DNA from 3 places in the Bradyrhizobium sp. CCBAU 11434 genome. Region 2 is predicted to be linked to each of the others. Evidence: predicted binding sites of a transcription regulator. Region 2 holds the regulator's gene; each other region holds the start of a gene.
What was found. The regulator LexA, encoded in region 2, represses DNA repair genes until DNA is damaged. The targets are predictions, from matches to a motif close to TGTTCNNNNTGTGTTCNG.

Region 1 (6,461 bases), 120 kb from region 2:
TCGCTGATGATGATCGCCTCACGCTCCTTGCGGATGTTCTCGATCGCGACCTTGCCGCGCATGACGATCGAGCCGCGGCCGAGGTGATAGGCGGAGCGGATGCCCTGACGTCCGAGGATGACGCCGCCGGTCGGAAAATCCGGTCCCGGCACGATATTGATGAGTTCGTCGATGGTCAGCGCAGGATTGTCGATCAAAGCGACGCAGGCATCGATGACCTCGCCGAGATTATGCGGCGGGATGTTGGTCGCCATGCCGACCGCGATGCCGCCGGCGCCGTTGACGAGCAGGTTCGGGAACTTGGCCGGAAGAACCGACGGTTCGGTTTCGTTGTTGTCGTAGTTCGGCTGGAAGTCGACGGTGTCTTTGTCGATGTCGGCCAGCAGAGCCAGCGCCGCCTTCGTCAAGCGCGCTTCGGTGTAGCGATAGGCGGCGGGGGGATCGCCGTCGACCGAGCCGAAATTGCCCTGGCCGTCGATTAGCGGCACGCGCATCGAGAAGTCCTGCGCCATGCGGACCATCGCGTCATAGATCGACTGGTCGCCGTGCGGGTGATACTTACCGATGACGTCGCCGACCACGCGGGCGGATTTGACGTACTTCTTGTCGGGCGTGTGCCCCTGCTCGTTCATCGAGTAGAGGATGCGGCGATGCACCGGCTTCAGACCGTCGCGGGCATCGGGCAGCGCGCGCGCCACGATCACGCTCATGGCGTAGTCGAGATAGGACTTCTTCATCTCCTCGAAAATGGAGACGGGGCGAATGTCCGAGGGTTGCGCCGGCTGGTCGCCGGGCTTGTTGTCGTCGTCAGCCAAAGGGGAATCCGGTGAGATTTTATCTGGGAATCATATAGCGCATCGACGCCCTGATAACCACCCTTGGGGGCTTCCGGAAAGCGCTTTTTCCGACTGTTTTTCCAGAGACTTACGCCCTACCCGTCACCGCCCGGGGCGCGGCCTGAGCGAGCCGCCGGGAACCGCCGCTCAAGTCCCGAAAACCACGTGGTGCATGATGCGGCCAGGCAGCAGCGTGAACAGGCCTGCCACCACCAGCGCGCCAGCAAACATCAGGATCATGATGCGCCGGTGATCGGTTACGCGGTGGGTGTGCGCCCGCCAAACCGCAAGCGGCAGCATCACCAGTGTGAAGATCGACAGCAGATGGATCGGGCTGAACGATCCGACCAGGCGAATCTCATGGATCCAGAACGACGAGGCCGCCACTACGGCCATGAGCGCGACCCAGATCCAGCCGATAGTCCGGTGCGGCAGCGTGCCCTTGGGCGCCGCGAACTGGACGAGGCCAAGCACGAACGCCGCCATCGCTGCGAAGGCATGCAACGGGATCGCCGGAGCAGCATCAAGCAGCGGCGCGAGGCTCATGTGGCACGTTCTTCGACCGGGGAGCCGACCATGTGAACAAGATTAACATGAAGTTAATATCATTCACATCACGCCCCGTCAAAGGCTTGAGGCAATACATGAGGCCAGCCAGGAAAAGCCAAGCTGAGCCCGCCAATTGGCAAGAAGTTCTGTCGCTTTACGCGAGCCGAGCCGAAGCCCGCTTGGCCTTAGAACGGGATATCGTCGTCCATGTCGTTGTTGCGGCCACCGCCGCCAGCAGCCACGGGGCGGCGCGGTGCGCTGCTGACCGGACCGGACGAGCCGAAATCGCCGCCCGGCTCATCACCGAAGCTGCCGCCTCCTCCGCCACCGCCGCGGCCGTCGAGCATGGTCAGGGTCGAATTGAAGCCTTGGAGCACGACCTCGGTCGAGTACTTCTCGACGCCACTCTGGTCGGTCCATTTGCGGGTCTGGAGCGCGCCCTCGATGTAAACCTTGGCGCCCTTCTTCAGATACTGCTCGGCGACCTTGCAGAGCCCTTCATTGAAGATCACGACGCGGTGCCACTCGGTCTTTTCCTTGCGCTCGCCGCTGTTCTTGTCGCGCCAGGTCTCGGAGGTCGCGATGCTCAGATTCGCGATCGGCCGCCCGTCCTGGGTGCGGCGGATTTCCGGATCCTTGCCGAGATTCCCGACCAAAATGACCTTGTTGACGCTTCCCGCCATCGCCGCTCTCCACTCCAAATGCCACTGAATTTCGAAAAGGCGCGCCCGCGCTGCCGCCTGTTGGGTCGACCCTATACGCTTACAGGGGCCGATCGGCCCGGCACGCCCTCGGTTATCCCCACATATAGCACCGATCGAACATGTGTTCCAGATTTGTTCCCGGTGAAATTGGCGCGACCCAAGCGTGCAAACGATATCAAATGCCGCTATGCACGGCGCCATGAATTGGAACCGGAAAGGCAAGAAAGCGCTTAACATTCATTAGGTTAGGCCAGATCAATTGCCTGACGACTGTTGCATTCCAGAGACGGACTCTGCCGCCCGATTGGACTACCGTTGAGTCGGAATTGGTTCGAATGGGCGTCGCGCCTGATTGACCGCTTCAGGGGACAACTGGAGCGGACGACACTGGGGAGACCGCAATGAAGAAAATTCTGTTCAGTACAATCGGTATTGTTGCTTTGGGCCTGTCTGCACCGGCGAGTGCAGCCGATCTTGCGGCGCGTCCCTACACCAAGGCGCCGGCGCCAATGATCGCCACCATCTATGACTGGAGCGGCTTCTACATCGGCATCAACGGCGGTGGCGGATCGAGCCACAAGTGCTGGGACTTCGTCGCGCCGACCACCGGCGCGCTGCTTGGCGAGGGTTGCCACAATGCGACCGGCGGCACGGTCGGTGGCCAGGTCGGCTACCGCTGGCAGTCCGCCAACTGGGTGTTCGGCCTCGAAGGTCAGGGCAACTGGGCCGACTTCGCCGGTGACAATGTCAGCACGCTCATCCTGACCCAGCGCAACCGCTCGAAGATCGACGCCTTTGGCTTGATCACGGGCCAAGTCGGCTACGCCTGGAACAACGTGCTGTTTTACGTGAAGGGCGGCGGTGCCGTGATCGCCGACAAGTTCAATATCTACACCGCGCCCGGACTCGCCGGAGCCGGCACCCTGCTCGCCTCGACCAGCGACAACCGCTGGGGCGGCACGGTCGGCGCCGGCGTCGAGTTCGGCTTTGCGCCGAACTGGTCGGTGGGCTTCGAGTACGACCACATCTTCCTGGGGAGCAGAACTCTGACGCTCAATGCGCCCGGTGGCACTGCATTCCAGACCGACCGAATCGGCCAGAATGTCGACATGGGTCTCGTCCGGGTCAATTATCGTTGGGGCGGCCCTGTCATCGCGAAGTACTGATCCACCTGGAATCGTTCGAGAATAAAAGGCCGGCCTCGCGCCGGCCTTTTGTTTTTCTGTTCCCGAGCGGGAACCATAGGTCAGCGATCGTTACATTTTGTATTTGTTGTGGCTTTTGAGAGACACAACTTGCAGCTTTGGTGGTGTAAGCACGTCATCAGTTGGACCGGAACGTCCGATGCCCTTCCGATCTTGCGGAAGGCAACAACAGAAACTGGGACTGGGATAAGTTGAAAATGAAGAAGGTTTTGTTGGCTTCGGCCGCTCTGATCGCCCTCACTGGCGCCGCTTCGGCTGCCGACCTGGCGGCGCGCCCCTACACCAAGGCTCCCGTGGCGATGGCCTCGGTCTACAACTGGACCGGCTTCTACCTCGGTCTCGTCGGCGGCGGCGCCTGGGAAGATGCGAACAGCCCGCGGATGCAGGGCGGCTTCGTCGGCGGCACCGCCGGCTACAACTGGCAGACCGGTAACGTCGTGTTCGGTATCGAGGCCGATGGCTCCTGGGCTGACGTCAGCGCCTCCGCTGCGGCCACCGTTCCCGGTTTCGGTGTCGTGACCGCGAACTCGAAGACCGACGCGCTCGGCACCGTGCGCGGCCGCATCGGCTACGCCGTCAACAACGTGCTGTTCTACGGCACCGGTGGTTACGCCTGGATCGACAACAAGATCACCCTCTCCGCGCTCGGTGTGAGCATCTCCGACAGCCAGTTCCACTCGGGCTGGACCGTCGGCGCCGGCGTCGAGGCCTTCATCGCTCCGCAGTGGTCGGTCAAGGGTGAGTACCTGTATCGCAGCCTCGGCGGCGAGACCTATTTCTCGGGCGCCCTGCCGACCGGCACGCTCAACCTGCACACCGTGCAGCTCGGCGTGAACTACCACTTCAATGGCCCGGTCGTTGCCAAGTACTGAGTTCAGTACTGATCTTCGCGACCGACGTCAGATCGTCACGAAAGGCCGGCCTCGCGCCGGCCTTTTTGTTTGTCCCGTCGGCCTCGATTGCCCGGCGCTGCTGCCAAGTCCCGCCAGCGACCCAACAATCCGTTGACGATTCGCAAGTCCCACTGGAAATCCGCCTTCGTTCTTCCTACGTTCGCTCACAACCCCATTGGCGCCGATCCCGGTTCCGGGCGAAGCGCGCCTGCACGTTGGCGCGATCGCGCGCTTTTGGATTCCTTGAGGGCAAATCGGATGGATGAAGTGATCAAGGCGAAGCGCCAACAGCAGAACGCGGGCTCCAGCCTGCGCGCAATTACGATCCGCGGCGCGCGCGAGCACAACCTCAAGAACATCGACGTCGAGATTCCCCGCGACAAGCTCGTGGTGTTCACCGGGCTATCAGGCTCCGGCAAATCCTCGCTCGCCTTCGACACCATCTACGCCGAGGGCCAGCGCCGCTACGTCGAATCGCTGTCGGCCTATGCGCGCCAGTTCCTGGAGATGATGCAGAAGCCTGACGTCGACCAGATCGACGGCCTGTCGCCGGCGATCTCGATCGAGCAGAAGACGACCTCGAAGAATCCTCGCTCGACCGTCGGCACGGTCACCGAGATCTACGACTACATGCGCCTGCTCTGGGCGCGCGTCGGCGTGCCCTATTCGCCGGCCACGGGCCTGCCGATCGAGAGCCAGACCGTCTCGCAGATGGTCGACCGCGTGCTGGCGCTGCCCGAGGGCACCCGCCTCTATCTGCTCGCGCCCGTCGTGCGCGGGCGCAAGGGCGAGTATCGGAAAGAGCTCGCCGAATGGCTCAAGAAGGGCTTCCAGCGCGTCAAGATCGACGGCACGTTCTACGAGCTCGCGGAAGCGCCGACGCTGGACAAGAAATTCCCGCACGACATCGACGTCGTCGTCGACCGCATCGTGGTGCGTGCCGATATCGGCCAGCGCCTCGCCGAAAGCTTTGAGACCGCGCTGAAGCTCGCCGAGGGCCTCGCTGTCGTCGAGTTCGCCGACAGCCCGGCGGCGGCGCCGGTCGAAGAGAAAAAGAAGACCGCAAAGATCCACGACAAGAGCGGACCCGAGCGCATCCTGTTCTCGGAAAAATTCGCCTGCCCCGTCTCCGGCTTCACCATCCCCGAGATCGAGCCGCGTCTATTTTCGTTCAACAACCCCTATGGCGCGTGCCCGGCCTGCGGCGGCCTCGGCGTCGAGCAGCATGTCGACGAGGACCTCGTCATCCCCGACAAGGAGCTCGCGATCGGCAAGGGCGCGATCGCTCCCTGGGCCAAATCATCGTCGCCCTATTACGTGCAGACGCTGACCGCGCTCGGCAAGCACTACAAGTTCACGCTGACCACCAAGTGGAAGGATCTGCCGAAGAAGACCCAGAACGCGATCCTGCATGGCTCCGGCGAGGACGAGATCAAGTTCTCCTATGAGGACGGCGTCCGCTCCTACGACACCAAGAAGCCGTTCGAAGGCGTCATCACCAACATCAACCGCCGCTACCGCGAGACCGAAAGCGAGTGGGCGCGCGAAGAGCTGGCAAAGTATTTCCATGACGTACCCTGCGGCGCCTGCAACGGTTTCCGGCTCAAGCCCGAAGCGCTCTGCGTCAAGGTCGGCGGCAAGCATATCGGCGAGATCTCCGAGCTGTCCGTGAAAGGCGCCGGTGCCTGGTTCGAGACCGTGCCTAAGACGCTGAACGCGCAGCAGAACGAGATCGCCGGCCGAATCTTGAAGGAAATCCGTGAGCGCCTGACCTTCCTGCTCGACGTCGGCCTCAACTATCTCACCCTCTCCCGCTCCTCCGGCACGCTATCCGGCGGCGAGAGCCAGCGCATCCGCCTGGCCTCGCAGATCGGCTCGGGCCTGACGGGCGTGCTCTACGTGCTGGACGAGCCCTCGATCGGCCTGCACCAGCGCGACAACGCGCGGCTGCTCGATACGCTCAAGCGGCTGCGCGACCTCGGCAACACCGTGGTCGTGGTCGAGCATGACGAGGACGCCATCCGCCTCGCCGACTACGTGCTCGACATCGGTCCCGGCGCCGGCATGCATGGCGGCAACATCGTTGCCGAAGGCACGCCCGACGAGATCATGCGCAATCCGAAATCGCTCACCGGAAAATATCTGACCGGCGAGCTCGAGGTCGAGGTGCCGGAGCGGCGCCCGCCGAACCATCGCCGCACCATCAAGGTGGTGAACGCGCGCGGCAATAACCTCAAGAACGTCACCGCCGAAATTCCGCTCGGCCTGTTCACC
Region 2 (6,461 bases):
CGGCTTTGCGATGGGAGCAATCACGACTGTGACGCCGCCCGTGCCGGGCGGATTGCAGCTACGCTACGCCGCGGTCATGCAAGGCCTGCGCGATGCGATCGACGCGCGCATCCGCGCCACGCTCGACGGCGACAACCGCGCCATCGCGACCGCGCTGCTCACCGGCCGCCGCGATGCGATCACCACGCCCGTCAATGACGCGATGTTCATCTCGGGGCTCGGTCACGTCCTCTCGATTTCAGGCTATCACATGGCCGTCGTCGCGGGTGTCGTCTTCTTCGCGGTCCGCGCGCTGCTCGCGCTCGTCCCGGGACTGACCGTGGGGTTTCCCATCAAGAAATGGTCGGCCGCCGCTGCGCTGGCTGCGTCGGCGTTCTATCTGCTGCTCTCGGGCGCCGAAGTCGCGACACAAAGATCGTTCTTCATGACCGCGGTGGTGCTGATTGCTGTCATCGTCGATCGCCGCGCGATCACGTTCCGCACCCTGGCCGTGGCGGCGCTGATCGTGCTCGCAGTCGCGCCGGAAGCGCTGGTGCATCCAAGCTTTCAAATGTCGTTCGCCGCAACGCTCGGGCTCGTCGCGCTGGTGCAGGTCGGCATGCCGAGCCTGTTTGCCTCGCCCGATCATTCGGCGACCGCGCGCATCGCGCTGTGGGGCGGCCGCGAGATCGCGATGTTGTTCATGGCCTCGATGATCGCGGGGCTTGCGACGACGCCTTACGCCGCCTTCCATTTCCACCGTGTTACGCCTTACGGCGTGCTTGCCAATCTCGGCGCGATGCCGGTGGTCTCGGCGCTGGTGATGCCGGCAGGGCTATTGGGATTGCTCGCGGCTCCCTTCGGGCTGGACGGAGTGTTCTGGTGGTTGATGGGGATCGGCATCGACTGGATGATTTTGGTCACGCGCTGGGTCGCTGCGTTACCGGGCGCGGTCGGCCACGTCGCGGCCTTCGGCACGGCGCCGCTGATCGTTGCGAGCTTGGGCCTGGTCCTGATGGGTCTGCTGCGCACGCCGCTGCGATGGTCGGGAGCATTCGTGCTGGTGGCGGCGACCATCTGGGGTCTTTCCATCAGGCAACCCGACATTCTCATCGCCGGTGACGGTCAGAACGTCGCGGTGCGAGGCAGGGACGGGCAGCTGCATCTGATCAGGACGAAGAAGGACAATTTCCTGCTGAAGGAGTGGCTCGCGGCTGACGCTGATCCGCGCGATGCGGCGAGTGGCTCGCTCGGTGACGGCGTGTCGTGTGACGACGCCGGCTGCGTGACGCCGCTTGCTGACGGCCGCATGATCGCCCTGGCGCTGCGCATCGACGCGCTGGCCGATGATTGCAGCCGCGCGGCACTGGTGGTGACCGCAAGGCCCGCGCCGCCGGATTGTACCGCGATGGTGGTCGACCGGCCGCGTCTGGTGAGCCAGGGTGCGCTGGCGCTGACACCCCGCGGCGACGGTTTTGCGATTCAGTCGGTGAGGGCGAGGGGCGCAAACCGCCCCTGGTCGCCGGCGGCGGCCGGCGATGGCGATTTCGAACTGACCCTCGTGCCGCGGTCGGCAGCTCCGCGCTTCAAGGACGCAACACCGTCGGAGGCCGACCTTCAGGCCGAGGATTAGAACCGATGGTTCAACCGATCGGCAGGCGCGGAGGCGTCGGACTGATATCGGAAATCACTTGCGGCTTATGCTCGCGCTCACCGAACGGCTGGGTCACCGGCAGCTGCAGCACGGTTGCGCGCTGGCCTTCGACGAGTTGGGTCACCAGCACATATTTGCCATCGGGAAATTCGATCGCGTCGTGATGACGATCGGGAATGTGCGGATCGACCTTGCCGAACTTGCCGACGCGCGAATTGATGGTGCGCGTCCAGATCCACCTGTTGTCGTAACGGACGTTGTCGGCGAAGGCGAGCTCCGTTCCCGGCAGCAGGCAGACCGCGACCGACATGTCGGCTTCGGAGGCGAAGCCGCGCGTCGAGGTGCCGCGGAAGGTTGTCGTGACAATCGTCTCGCCGACTTCTGCGGGACGCGTCGCGACGGCATGCAGGCTATAGTCACACATCGGGTGCTCCTCATCAGCGATAGAGCACCGCGCCTCTTCTGAGGCGCAGGCCTCTATCAGAGTGGAAGCTTGCAATCATATGCGATGTTGGGGGCAAATCTGCGGCTCAGATCCGCGGCTTGCAATCACAATATCTTTCCCGCGCCGATGAGGAACAAAGCCTGCTCCTGTGCATTCGGGAGACTTCGCTCTCAGCGTCCTGATGGTGCCGACCAGCCCGAATACGGCCAGGCCGACTGCGCCTGCTGCTTGACGGCGTTGCGGGCATTGCGGAATTGCTCACTCGTCGTGGCCTGTGGCGCCTTGCGAACGCGATGCTGCGGCTGCGCAGCGATGGCCTGCGACCCTGATGCCGCGATCAGCGCCATCGCGACGGTGCTCAGAATGATTTTGCGCATGGCGGTCTCCTCGGTCTTCGTTGTGGCGTGCCGGGGATGTAGCGCCGAAGAGGGGGCCGGATAATCTGTGCAGAACCTGAAGGACTATCCAGCCGGAGCGGACAATCGTCCGCTCCAATCTTAAGGGCGTGCTCGCCAGGTGCGAGCGCGGGACGAGTTCAGTATTTCCGGTACAGCCCGATCAGCTTGCCCTGGATCTTGACCCGGTTGGGCGGCAGGATCCGGACCTCGTAAGCGGCGTTTGCCGGCTCGAGCGCGATTGAAGCGCCACGGCGGCGGAAGCGCTTGAGCGTCGCTTCCTCGTCGTCGATCAGGGCCACCACGATATCGCCGGTGTCGCAGCTCTCGTTGCGCTGGATCAGCGCCATGTCGCCATCGAGAATGCCGGCGTCGACCATGGAATCACCGCGCACTTCGAGCGCGTAGTGCTCGCCCGCGCCGAGCATGTCGGGCGGGACACTGATGGTGTGGCTGCGCGTCTGCAAGGCCTCTATCGGCGTACCGGCCGCGATCCGGCCCATTACAGGAACCGCGACAGGACGCTCGCCCTCGTCGGCGGGCGGGCTCGAGGTCGTGCGCACCTTGCCGAGATTGCCCTCGATGACGCTCGGCGTGAAGCCGCGGCGGCTTCCGGCGGCCGCCTGGAGCTCAGGCAGCTTGATCACCTCGATTGCGCGGGCGCGGTTGGGCAGGCGGCGGATGAAGCCGCGCTCCTCGAGCGCGGTGATCAGGCGATGGATGCCCGACTTCGAGCGCAGATCGAGCGCATCCTTCATCTCGTCGAAGGAGGGCGGCACGCCGCTCTCCTTCAATCGCTCGCTGATGAACCGCAGGAGCTCGTATTGTTTGCGCGTTAACATCTCGACCAAAATCCCCCTGACGATGTCGTTCGATTCCGAGACGCTGAATTCAGCAATAAGCCGCCACACGCTCGAAACAAATCATGAACGGACACTATATGTTCGATACATGTTCCGCAACTGCTTAATTTACCGTGAACGCGGCAAAGCTCGCGGAACGGTTGCGAACGACGCGCTCACGCGGGCAGTCGCAACACCTCGCAAGGCGTGCCGGCTTCGGCCTTCGGCGCGAACGGGGCGCGCACGAGAAGTGCCTGTGCCGCAGCGAGATTCGCAAGCAGTGAGGAATCCTGGTGATTGACGGGAAGAGCGACGAGCGTGCCGTCATCCCGCGTCTCCAGACGCGCACGCAAATAATCCTCGCGCTGGTCATTGGCGCTGACGTCGCGGCCGAGCACGGCGCGTTCGCGGCGATGATGAATCACTGAACGGCCCGACATCGCGCGAATCAGCGGCACCAGGAACAGGAAGCCGCAGACATAGGATGACACGGGATTGCCGGGCAGGCCGATCACGCGCATCGGCCCGAGCTGCCCGTTCATCATCGGCTTGCCCGGCCGCATCGCGATCTTCCAGAACGCCATCGAGATACCTTCGTTCGTCAGCGCCTGCTGCACCAGATCGTGGTCGCCGACAGACGCTCCGCCGGTCGTGATCAGGATGTCGGCACCGGATTCGCGCGCGCGGCGGATGCCCGATGTGGTGGCGGCAAGCGTGTCGGCGGCAACGCCGAGATCGATGGTGTCGGCCCCCTCGCTGCGGGCGAGGGCGTGCAGGGCGTAGCCGTTGGAATAGACGATCTGGCCGTGGCCGGGCGTCGAGCCCGGCATCACCAGCTCGTCGCCGGTCGCGAGAATCGCGACCTTCGGACGGCGGCGGACGGCAAGCTGCGGGTGGTTCATGCCGGCGGCGAGCGCAAGGTCGCGCTCGGTCAGGCGCGTACCCTTGTGCAGGAGCACCTCACCCTCGCGGAAGTCGATCCCGGCGGGGCGGATGTGCCGCCCGGTGACGGCGGCTTCCTTGATCGTGATGCGCTTGCCGTCCGCGATGGTGTCCTCCTGGATCACGACCGCATCCGCGCCGGCGGGAACGACGCCGCCGGTGAAGATCCGTACGGCATCGCCAGCGCCGACTGTTCCAGCAAACGGGCGGCCGGCTGCGACCTCGCCGATGACCGTGAGCTGTGCATCAACCTTCGCCGCATCGGCCGCGCGGACGGCATAGCCATCCATCGCCGACATGGCCTCGGGCGGCTGCGTCCGCCGCGCGGCAACGTCGCGCGCGAGCACGCGATGGAACGCCTGATCCAGTGCGATCATTTCCTCTGCCAAAGGCTCTGCACCGGCGAGCACGGCGGCAAGCGCATCGGAAACCGGCATCAGGGCCACGGCGTACTCCCGCAACAAGATCGAAGGACTCGGTCGGCGAGGTTTTAGCCGAGCGGAGAGGCCGAGGCAAAAGGGGGTATATTGCCGCGAAGCTTACGCTTCGGGCCGGGCTGGTGTCCGCGACGTGATCCGGAAGGCGCGGCAGACCGACACGAGGACAGGCAGCCTGCGCGCAGCGTTACGACCGCGTAATGGGATTTGCCCTTGCCGCGTTTCCGTCTTCAGCGACGTCGGGAGCCTTGGGGCCTTGATCCTTGTCGGGCATAGGATCGGCTTGGGCCTTCAAGTCGGCCGCCTTGCTCATCAGCTTGGCGGAAAGCTCGGAATCCGAGGTAGTCTTGGCGAATTTGACCAGCAGGGAGGCCTGCTTGGTGAGGTAGGTTTTGCCCAACACGATGATATTTCCGTCCGTAGAATTCCCAACGGACTCATGAGTCCGGAAGCGGGCATTCGTTCCCGGAACTCTGTACAAAATTGCACAAAGGGCTTTGGTTCCTCGCTTCCGGTCGAAATTGTTCCGGAATTTGCCGCCGGATCAGATCCCCAGCGCCTTCAGCGCAAGGCCGACGTCGTGGGGTGAGGTCACATGGACCGCGGTCAGGCCGCGGGCGCGCGCGCCTTCGATGTTCTCGGCAAGGTCATCGAAGAACACGATCCGGCTGGCCGGCACGCCCATCGCGGCGACGACATGGTCGAACGCTTCCGCATCCGGTTTGCGCAGGCCGATGCTGGACGAAAGGTACAGCTCGCGGAAATGGCGGAGCACGTCGGCATATTCCTTCGAGAAATAGTCCACGTGTGGCCGGTTGGTGTTGGAGAAGGCGTAGACCGGCATCTGCTTTGCCGCGCGCGGGAGCAGGTCCGCGATACCGGGCATCTCGCCGGCGAAAATCGCGTTCCACCCCTCGAGGAACTGGGCATCCGAAATGGAGATTCCGAGCGATGAGCGCAGCGAGGCGAAATAGTCCTCGTCGCTGATCCTGCCGACCTCGTGCAGGCGGTAGGCCTCGTCGCGCACATAGCGCCCGACGATGGCTTCGGGCTTGCAGCCGGCATGTCCCGCCCAGCAGGCGATCGCCTTGGAGAAATCGATGTCGAGCACGACGCGCCCGAGATCGAACAGAAGCGCATCCGCGCTGCCGGGACAGAGCGAGGTCATTGCAGCCTTTCGGGTCAGTATCGATAGGGTTCGTGGTCGAACAGCGGGAACGCGCTGAACACGCTCGGCGCGTTGGTTGCGGTGGCCGGGTGCAGGCAGGATTTGTTGACCTCGGCGAAGGAGGTGGCACCTAACAGACCGAGGCAGCGCAGCACCTCGTCCTCCAGCAGTTCCAGCATCCGCGTCACGCCGGCCTCGCCGGCTGCCGCCAGCGCCCAGCATTGCAGCCGGCCGATGCCGACGAGGTCGGCGCCCGCCGCGATCGCCTTGACGATATCGGTGCCGCGGCAAAAGCCGCCATCGACCATGATCTTGGCGCGGCCCTTCACGGCGTCGACGATCTCCGGCAGCACATGCATGGCACCGCGGCCGTGATCAAGCTGGCGGCCGCCATGGTTGGAGACATAGATCCACTCGACGCCGTGATCGACCGCGATCTGCGCGTCCTCGGCAGTTGCGATGCCCTTGATGATCAGCGGGATCTTGAACTTGTCCTTGATCATCTTCACGGTCCGCCACTCCAGACCCTTCTGGTAATCGCCGCCGGTGGCCCGCAGGCGGCTCTCGCGAACGTAGCGTTTGGCGATGTCGCGCTCACG
Region 3 (6,461 bases), on a different contig from region 2:
GGCCGCCCCTGTTCGGGCCCGGCTGGCTTGATGTGGTTTCTGGCCGAACCACCGCCAGCCTTGTTACGGCCGGTTTCCGTGGCCAGCATGTCCTTCGAGGACATGCTTTTGCGGAAGGCGGAAGTCCAGTATGTTTTGCCGAAATGCCGCTCGACAATCGCACGGTAGATCTGTTCCGGCCGTCGTCGCCTGTCCGGCTTCTCTCCGGCCGCTGTTAGGAATGCCACCCGATGCGAAACGATTTAAAATTTCGTGCGGGCTGATGGTTTTGTAACATTGAACCCAAGATACGTCAATATGCCTGACATAAATTTCGCGACTCCCTCTCAAGACGTTGCCGAGCCACGGCCGGCGGCAGGTGAAGGAGGCAATTTGCGCTGGGATATCATCGAGCTGCTGTTCTTCGCCTATCGCGATTTCGTCGGCGATCCCGACCAGGAGCTGGAGGCTTTCGGCTTCGGCCGGGCTCATCACCGGGTCATGCACTTCGTCTATCGCTATCCAGGACTGAAGGTCGCCGACCTGCTCGACGTCCTGCGCATCACAAAACAGTCGCTCGGCCGGGTGCTCAAGCAGCTGCTGGACGAGGGCTACATCGTGCAGAAGACCGGCGACAACGACCGCCGCCAGCGCCTGCTCTACGCCACGCCCAAGGGCGAGGCGCTGGTGCAGAAACTCGCCGGCCTCCAGACCACGCGGATCACCAAGGCGCTCGCCGAGATGGCGCCTGATGATGCCGAGACCGTCAAGCGCTTCCTGCGCGCGATGATCGACCGCGACGATCCGGACAAGGTGCTGGAGACGATCTTCGCCGCCAATCAAGAGTCAAAGGAGTGACCGTGCCGCTTGCTGCTACGCTCGCCCGCCCGCCGGCGCAACCGGCCGACGATGCCCCGCACCTGCTGCTGGTCGACGACGATCGCCGCATCCGCGATCTCCTCTCGCGCTTTCTCGCGGCCGAGGGTTATCGCGTCACCACCGCCGCCAGCGCGGGCGATGCCCGCGCCAAACTGCTCGGACTGCATTTCGACCTGCTGATCCTGGACGTGATGATGCCCGGCGAGACCGGCTTCGATCTCGCCCGGTTCATCCGCACATCGTCCTCGGTGCCGATTTTGATGCTGACGGCGCGGCACGAAGCCGAGGCCCGCATCGAGGGCTTGCAGATCGGCGCTGACGATTATGTCGCAAAGCCGTTCGAGCCGCGCGAGCTGGCGCTGCGCATCAACAACATCCTCAAGCGCGCCGCGCCGCCGGTCCAGGCCGCGGCGGTGGAGAAGATCGCGTTCGGCACGTACGTCTATCACCTGGATCGCGGCGAGTTGCGCCAGGGCGAGGAGGTCATCCATCTTACCGACCGCGAGCGCGAGATGCTGCGCATTCTCTCGGAGACGCCAGGCGAGACCGTGCCGCGCAGCGCGCTCACGGGCAATGGCAGCGTCAACGAGCGCGCCGTTGACGTGCAGATCAACCGCCTCAGGCGCAAGATCGAGACCGATCCCGCCAATCCACTGTTCCTGCAAGCGGTGCGCGGCATCGGCTACCGGCTGGTCGCCTCGCCATAGTCAAGTGAAGCGCGCGAGATGAGCACGATCGACACCGGCCTGACGCTACTCCGAAGCGCCGCCGGGCGCGTCTCTGCCGCCAATGGCTGGATGGGCAACGCGTTCAAGGGCTGGATGCCGACCGGCCTCTATGCGCGCGCATTGCTGATCATGATCGTACCGATGGTGATCCTGCAGACCGTGGTCGCCTTCGTGTTCATGGAGCGGCACTGGAACACGGTGACACGGCGGCTGTCGGCCGCAGTGGTGCAGGACATCGCCGCGCTGATCGACGTCTACAAGAGCTATCCGCAGGACAAGGACCGCGCGCAGCTCAAGAGCATCGGGCAGCGGTTGCAATTGGTGGTCGATTTCCTGCCCCCCGGCGACATGCCGCCACCGGGACCCAAGCCGTTCTTCTCGCTGCTCGACCAAACGTTGTCGGTGCAACTCGGCCAAAAGATCGGACGCTCGTTCTGGATCGACACGGTCGGCCGTTCCAACCTCGTCGAGATCCGCATCCAGCTCGACGATGCCGTGATGCGCGTGTTCGCACAGCGCAGCGCGGCCTATGCCTCGAACTCGGAGATCTTCCTGTTCTGGATGGTCGGCACGTCCTCGATCCTGCTGATCGTGTCAGTGCTGTTCCTGCGCAACCAGATCAAGCCGATCCTGCGGCTTGCGGACGCCGCGGAAAGTTTCGGCAAGGGCCGCGACGCGCCGAACTTCAGGCCGCGCGGTGCGCGCGAGGTGCGACGCGCGGCGGGCGCCTTCCTCGAGATGAAGTCGCGCATCGAACGCGCGATGGAGCAGCGCACAGCGATGCTCGCCGGCGTCAGCCACGATCTGCGCACGATCCTGACCCGCTTCAAGCTCGAACTGGAGCTGATCGGCGACAGTCCCGAACTCGAGGGCATGCGCAGGGACGTCGACGAGATGTCGATGATGCTGGAGGATTACCTCGCCTTTGCCCGCGGCGATTCCGGCGAGCAGTCGCAACCGACCGACATGGCGCAGGCGCTCGAGGAATTGCGCAGCGACGCCGAACGCCACGGTCACACTGCGACCGTGACATTCACTGGGCTGCCCGTGGTGACGGTGAAGCCGGCCTCGTTCAAGCGATGCCTCGCCAACCTCGTCACCAATGCCGCGCGCTACGGCAAGGCCATCGCCATTTCCGGCCAGCGCGATCATCGCTATCTGACCGTCACGGTCGACGACGACGGCCCCGGCATTCCCACCCATTTGCGCGAAGAAGTGTTCAAGCCATTCCTCCGCCTGGACAACGCCCGCAACCAGGACGAAGGCGGCACGGGCCTCGGGCTCGCGATCGCCCGCGACATTGCCCGCTCCCATGGTGGCGACATCACGCTGGGTGACAGTCCGATGGGTGGGTTACGCGCGAGCGTGAGAATACCGGTGTAGGAGGGTTCCTTTCCTTCCCCCCTTGTGGGAGAGGGTGAAGCGAACTCACTTCGGCAGCAGCGCCTTCAACTTGTCGACGTCGCGCACGTTCATCTTGAAGCCGCCGGGCATCACGATGTCGCCGGGCTTCTGGTCGGGCTTGCAGGCGCCGAGCCATTTCGCTTCCAGCGTCATGGTGGTGTCGCGCCCGGCAGTACCGGCGACGCCGCCCTGGGCATGCGACGAAGTCTTCACGGTGTAGGCCGAATTGAAATCCCCGGTGATCTCGGCATGCGAGGTCGTGGACATGCCGGCGACGCTGCATTCGGAATCGCTGACATAGCCGGTGGCCGTCTTCTTGATGTCCTGCTTGGAGCAGACCTGCTTGGCCATCGGCGAGACGTTGTTGTTCATCTCCTTGTCGACGGCCTCATCGGTGCAATGCTGCATGGTCATCTCCGGCATCGCAGAGCCTGATCTGACCATCTTCATTTCCCAGAGACCGGCCTTGCGCACCGGCAGATCGTCGGCAAAGGCACCACTCGCCGACACCGCGAGGCAAACGGCTGATCCGAGCAAAGCGAGCTTGCGCGTCATGCGAGAGACTCCCGGGCTGAAATGGCCTAGCTTTTTCTTTGGCGTGACCTTGTCGGCGTTCCGAAATGCCTCAATAGAGCGTGCGGATCGGCCGGTCGGCGGCGCCATAGGGCACCCAGCGGCAGGAGAACGAGATGTAGCCGCCCTCATAGGCCTGCACCGCGAGGAATTTCACCACCTTGCCGTAGCGCGCGCAGTGATCGACCGCGACCTGGCGCGCATCGACCTGCGTCGCCATCGAATAGGCGATGATGCCGCCGGTGTCGTTGCCCTTGAACGGCGGCACCGGCAGGAGGTCGGCGCGCGCCGACTGGCTCGCCATCATACCCGAGACAAAAACCAGGCTGGCAAGAAGGCCCGCGGCCGCAATGATTCGCATTCCCGTCACTCCGATTGGTTGGCACCAGTTTACGGTGCCCGCGCAGCGGTGAAAAGAACGGAAGGCCTGTCGGCAGCGACGTTGTGATCAACTCCTGGCCAAGTGTTGCCGCGCTGCACTTGACCTCCCCCGCCCTTCGCGGCACCGTCCGGTCCTCACAGATCATGCTGTCTGGATTGCCCATGCGCGCCCCCTCCCCGAAATCGCTCCGCTTTGCCGCCGTTCTCGGCCTCGTGTTCGGGGCGCTGTCGCTCGGTGAGGCCAAGGCGGCCAATCCGCTGGAGCTGAACTTCTGGCTGAGCGGGCCGCGTTACGACGGCAATGTCGCCGAATGCGACAAGGCACTGCCGACGATCTCGACCCAGTTCTGGGAGAAGGAAAGCTCGTTCTGGAATTCGCCGCTGCAGATCACGGGCTTCGCAAACGTTCACGAGACCGCCTTCCGCCCCTGGGCATCGGACAACATTCCGCGCCGCTACTGCACCGGCGAGGCCATGCTCACTGACGGCAAGATGCGCCGGGTGCACTTCTCGATCATCGAGGATGGCGGCTTTGCCGGCTACGGCCAGGGCGTCGAATGGTGTGTGGTCGGGCTCGACCGCAACTGGGCCTACAATCCGTCCTGCCGCGCCGCAAAGCCCTGAGTCGAAGCGCCTGATTCGGGCCGATCCAGCGACCTGCGCGTCGGTCGCTCGAAATTTGTTCTTGAAATGTTCTTGATGGCTGCTAGGCTGATTGCACAGTCTAGTTGAGAGGCGTCTCCATGTTTCATTTTAGATTGCAATCGATCTCCCGTCTCGTGATCTCGCTGACCTTTGCCGGGCTGATCTCGCTGGGCGGCGGCGCCAACGCGCAGGACAAGCGGCAGAACGCGCCCGGCGAATTCGACTTCTATGTGCTATCATTGTCGTGGTCGCCGTCGTTCTGCGAGGAAGCGGCCGAGCGCGGTCGCAGTGGCGGGCGTTCGAACATCCAGTGCGAGGGACGGCCCTATTCCTTTGTGGTGCACGGGCTGTGGCCGCAATATGAGAGCGGCTTTCCAGAATATTGCCAGCGGCCGTCACCGCGGCTGAACCGTAACATCGTCTCCTCGATGCTGGATTTGATGCCGGCGCCAGGCCTGATCTTCAACGAGTGGGACAAGCATGGCACCTGCTCCGGGCTCGACGGCCGCAACTATTTCGAGACGATCCGCAAAGCCCGCGCCGTGATCAAGATTCCGGTCGAATATCTTGACCTGTCGCAGGCCAAGACCGTCGCGCCTGGCGAGGTCGAAGAAGCCTTCATCAAGGCCAATCCGGGCCTGAGCAACGCAGCCGTCTCGGTCACCTGCAACCGGACGAGGCTCTCCGAGGTTCGCATCTGCCTCAGCAAGGACCTGCAATTCCGCGCCTGCGAGGAGCTCGAACGCCACAGCTGTCGCCGCGACCAGGTGACCATGCCGCCAATCAGGGGCGGTTAGTTCCGTCATCGCGAGCCACCGGGTCCGCGTGTAGCGCGGTCCGATGACAGGCTCCGCGAAGCAATCCAGACTGCCGCCGCGGTTGGATTCTGGATTGCTTCGCTGCGCTCGCAATGACAAGGGGTTAGGATCGCGCCAGAACAACGTAGTCCTAATCTCATGAACTACCGCCACGCCTTTCACGCCGGCAACTTCGCCGATGTCATCAAGCACATCGTGCTGGCGCGCATCCTCACTTATTTGCAGGACAAGCCGGCCGCCTTCCGGGTCATCGACACCCATGCGGGTGCTGGCCTCTATGATCTCGACAGCGACGAGGCGCGCCGCAGCGGCGAGTGGCTGACCGGGATCGCGCGACTGCTGCAGGCGCGCCTCTCAAACGAGACAGTGGCGCTGACCAAGCCCTATCTGGACATCGTGCGCGCCTTCAATCCGAAGGGCGAGCTCAAGGCTTATCCGGGCTCGCCCCTGATCGCCCGTGGCCTGATGCGGCCGCAGGACCGGCTCGTGGCCTGCGAGCTGGAGCCGAAGGCGCGCAAGGCGCTGATCGATGTGCTGCGGCGCGACGAACAGGCGCGCGTGGTCGATCTCGACGGCTGGATGGCGCTGCCGGCTTTCGTGCCGCCGAAGGAGCGGCGCGGACTCGTGCTGATCGACCCGCCCTTCGAGGCGAAAGACGAGTTCGAAAGTCTGGGCGAGGCCTTCTCCACCGCCTTCGCGAAATGGCCGACCGGTATCTATGTAATCTGGTACCCTGCCAAATCCAGGCGCGCCACCGACGCGCTGGCGCAGCTCGTGGCACGCACCGCAGCGGCAGCAAAGACTCCGGGAAAATGTCTTCGCCTCGAATTCAGCGTCGCGCCGCAGCTTGATGGTGCGGCCCTCACCTCGGCCGGACTTCTGATCGTCAATCCGCCCTACACGCTGCAAGGCGAGCTCAAGACGATCCTGCCCGAGCTGGAAATGCCGCTCGGCCAAGGTGGGGCTGCCAGATTCCGATTGGAGATACCGCGCCCGTAACACTCCGGCATTCTTGGGAAAAATATGCAGGAGCGGTAGTCAATCTGCAAAGAAC

Region 1: a site for LexA is predicted at 4,334-4,351, ahead of uvrA (excinuclease ABC subunit UvrA). Genes of this name have one in related genera too.
Region 3: a site for LexA is predicted at 4,625-4,642, ahead of XI06_RS35935 (ribonuclease T2). Genes of this name have one in related genera too.

The regions. Positions count from the first base shown of each region.
Region 1 covers NZ_LBJX01000093.1:143,633-150,093, reverse strand. The annotation lists gene gyrA (DNA gyrase subunit A) at 1-815, opposite strand, end outside; gene XI06_RS24565 (DUF2306 domain-containing protein) at 984-1,382, opposite strand; gene XI06_RS24560 (single-stranded DNA-binding protein) at 1,571-2,068, opposite strand; gene XI06_RS24555 (outer membrane protein) at 2,491-3,255, shown strand; gene XI06_RS24550 (outer membrane protein) at 3,492-4,166, shown strand; gene uvrA (excinuclease ABC subunit UvrA) at 4,446-6,461, shown strand, end outside.
Region 2 covers NZ_LBJX01000093.1:27,953-34,413, forward strand. The annotation lists gene XI06_RS23975 (ComEC/Rec2 family competence protein) at 1-1,612, shown strand, start outside; gene XI06_RS23980 (hypothetical protein) at 1,623-2,057, opposite strand; gene XI06_RS23985 (hypothetical protein) at 2,249-2,455, opposite strand; gene lexA (transcriptional repressor LexA) at 2,614-3,315, opposite strand; gene XI06_RS23995 (molybdopterin molybdotransferase MoeA) at 3,492-4,703, opposite strand; gene XI06_RS24000 (hypothetical protein) at 4,882-5,097, opposite strand; gene XI06_RS24005 (HAD-IA family hydrolase) at 5,239-5,862, opposite strand; gene XI06_RS24010 (alpha-hydroxy acid oxidase) at 5,877-6,461, opposite strand, start outside.
Region 3 covers NZ_LBJX01000101.1:255,224-261,684, forward strand. The annotation lists gene XI06_RS35905 (MarR family winged helix-turn-helix transcriptional regulator) at 298-837, shown strand; gene XI06_RS35910 (response regulator transcription factor) at 834-1,565, shown strand; gene XI06_RS35915 (ATP-binding protein) at 1,584-2,969, shown strand; gene XI06_RS35920 (DUF3617 domain-containing protein) at 3,015-3,545, opposite strand; gene XI06_RS35925 (hypothetical protein) at 3,616-3,924, opposite strand; gene XI06_RS35930 (hypothetical protein) at 4,107-4,568, shown strand; gene XI06_RS35935 (ribonuclease T2) at 4,688-5,386, shown strand; gene XI06_RS35940 (23S rRNA (adenine(2030)-N(6))-methyltransferase RlmJ) at 5,546-6,406, shown strand.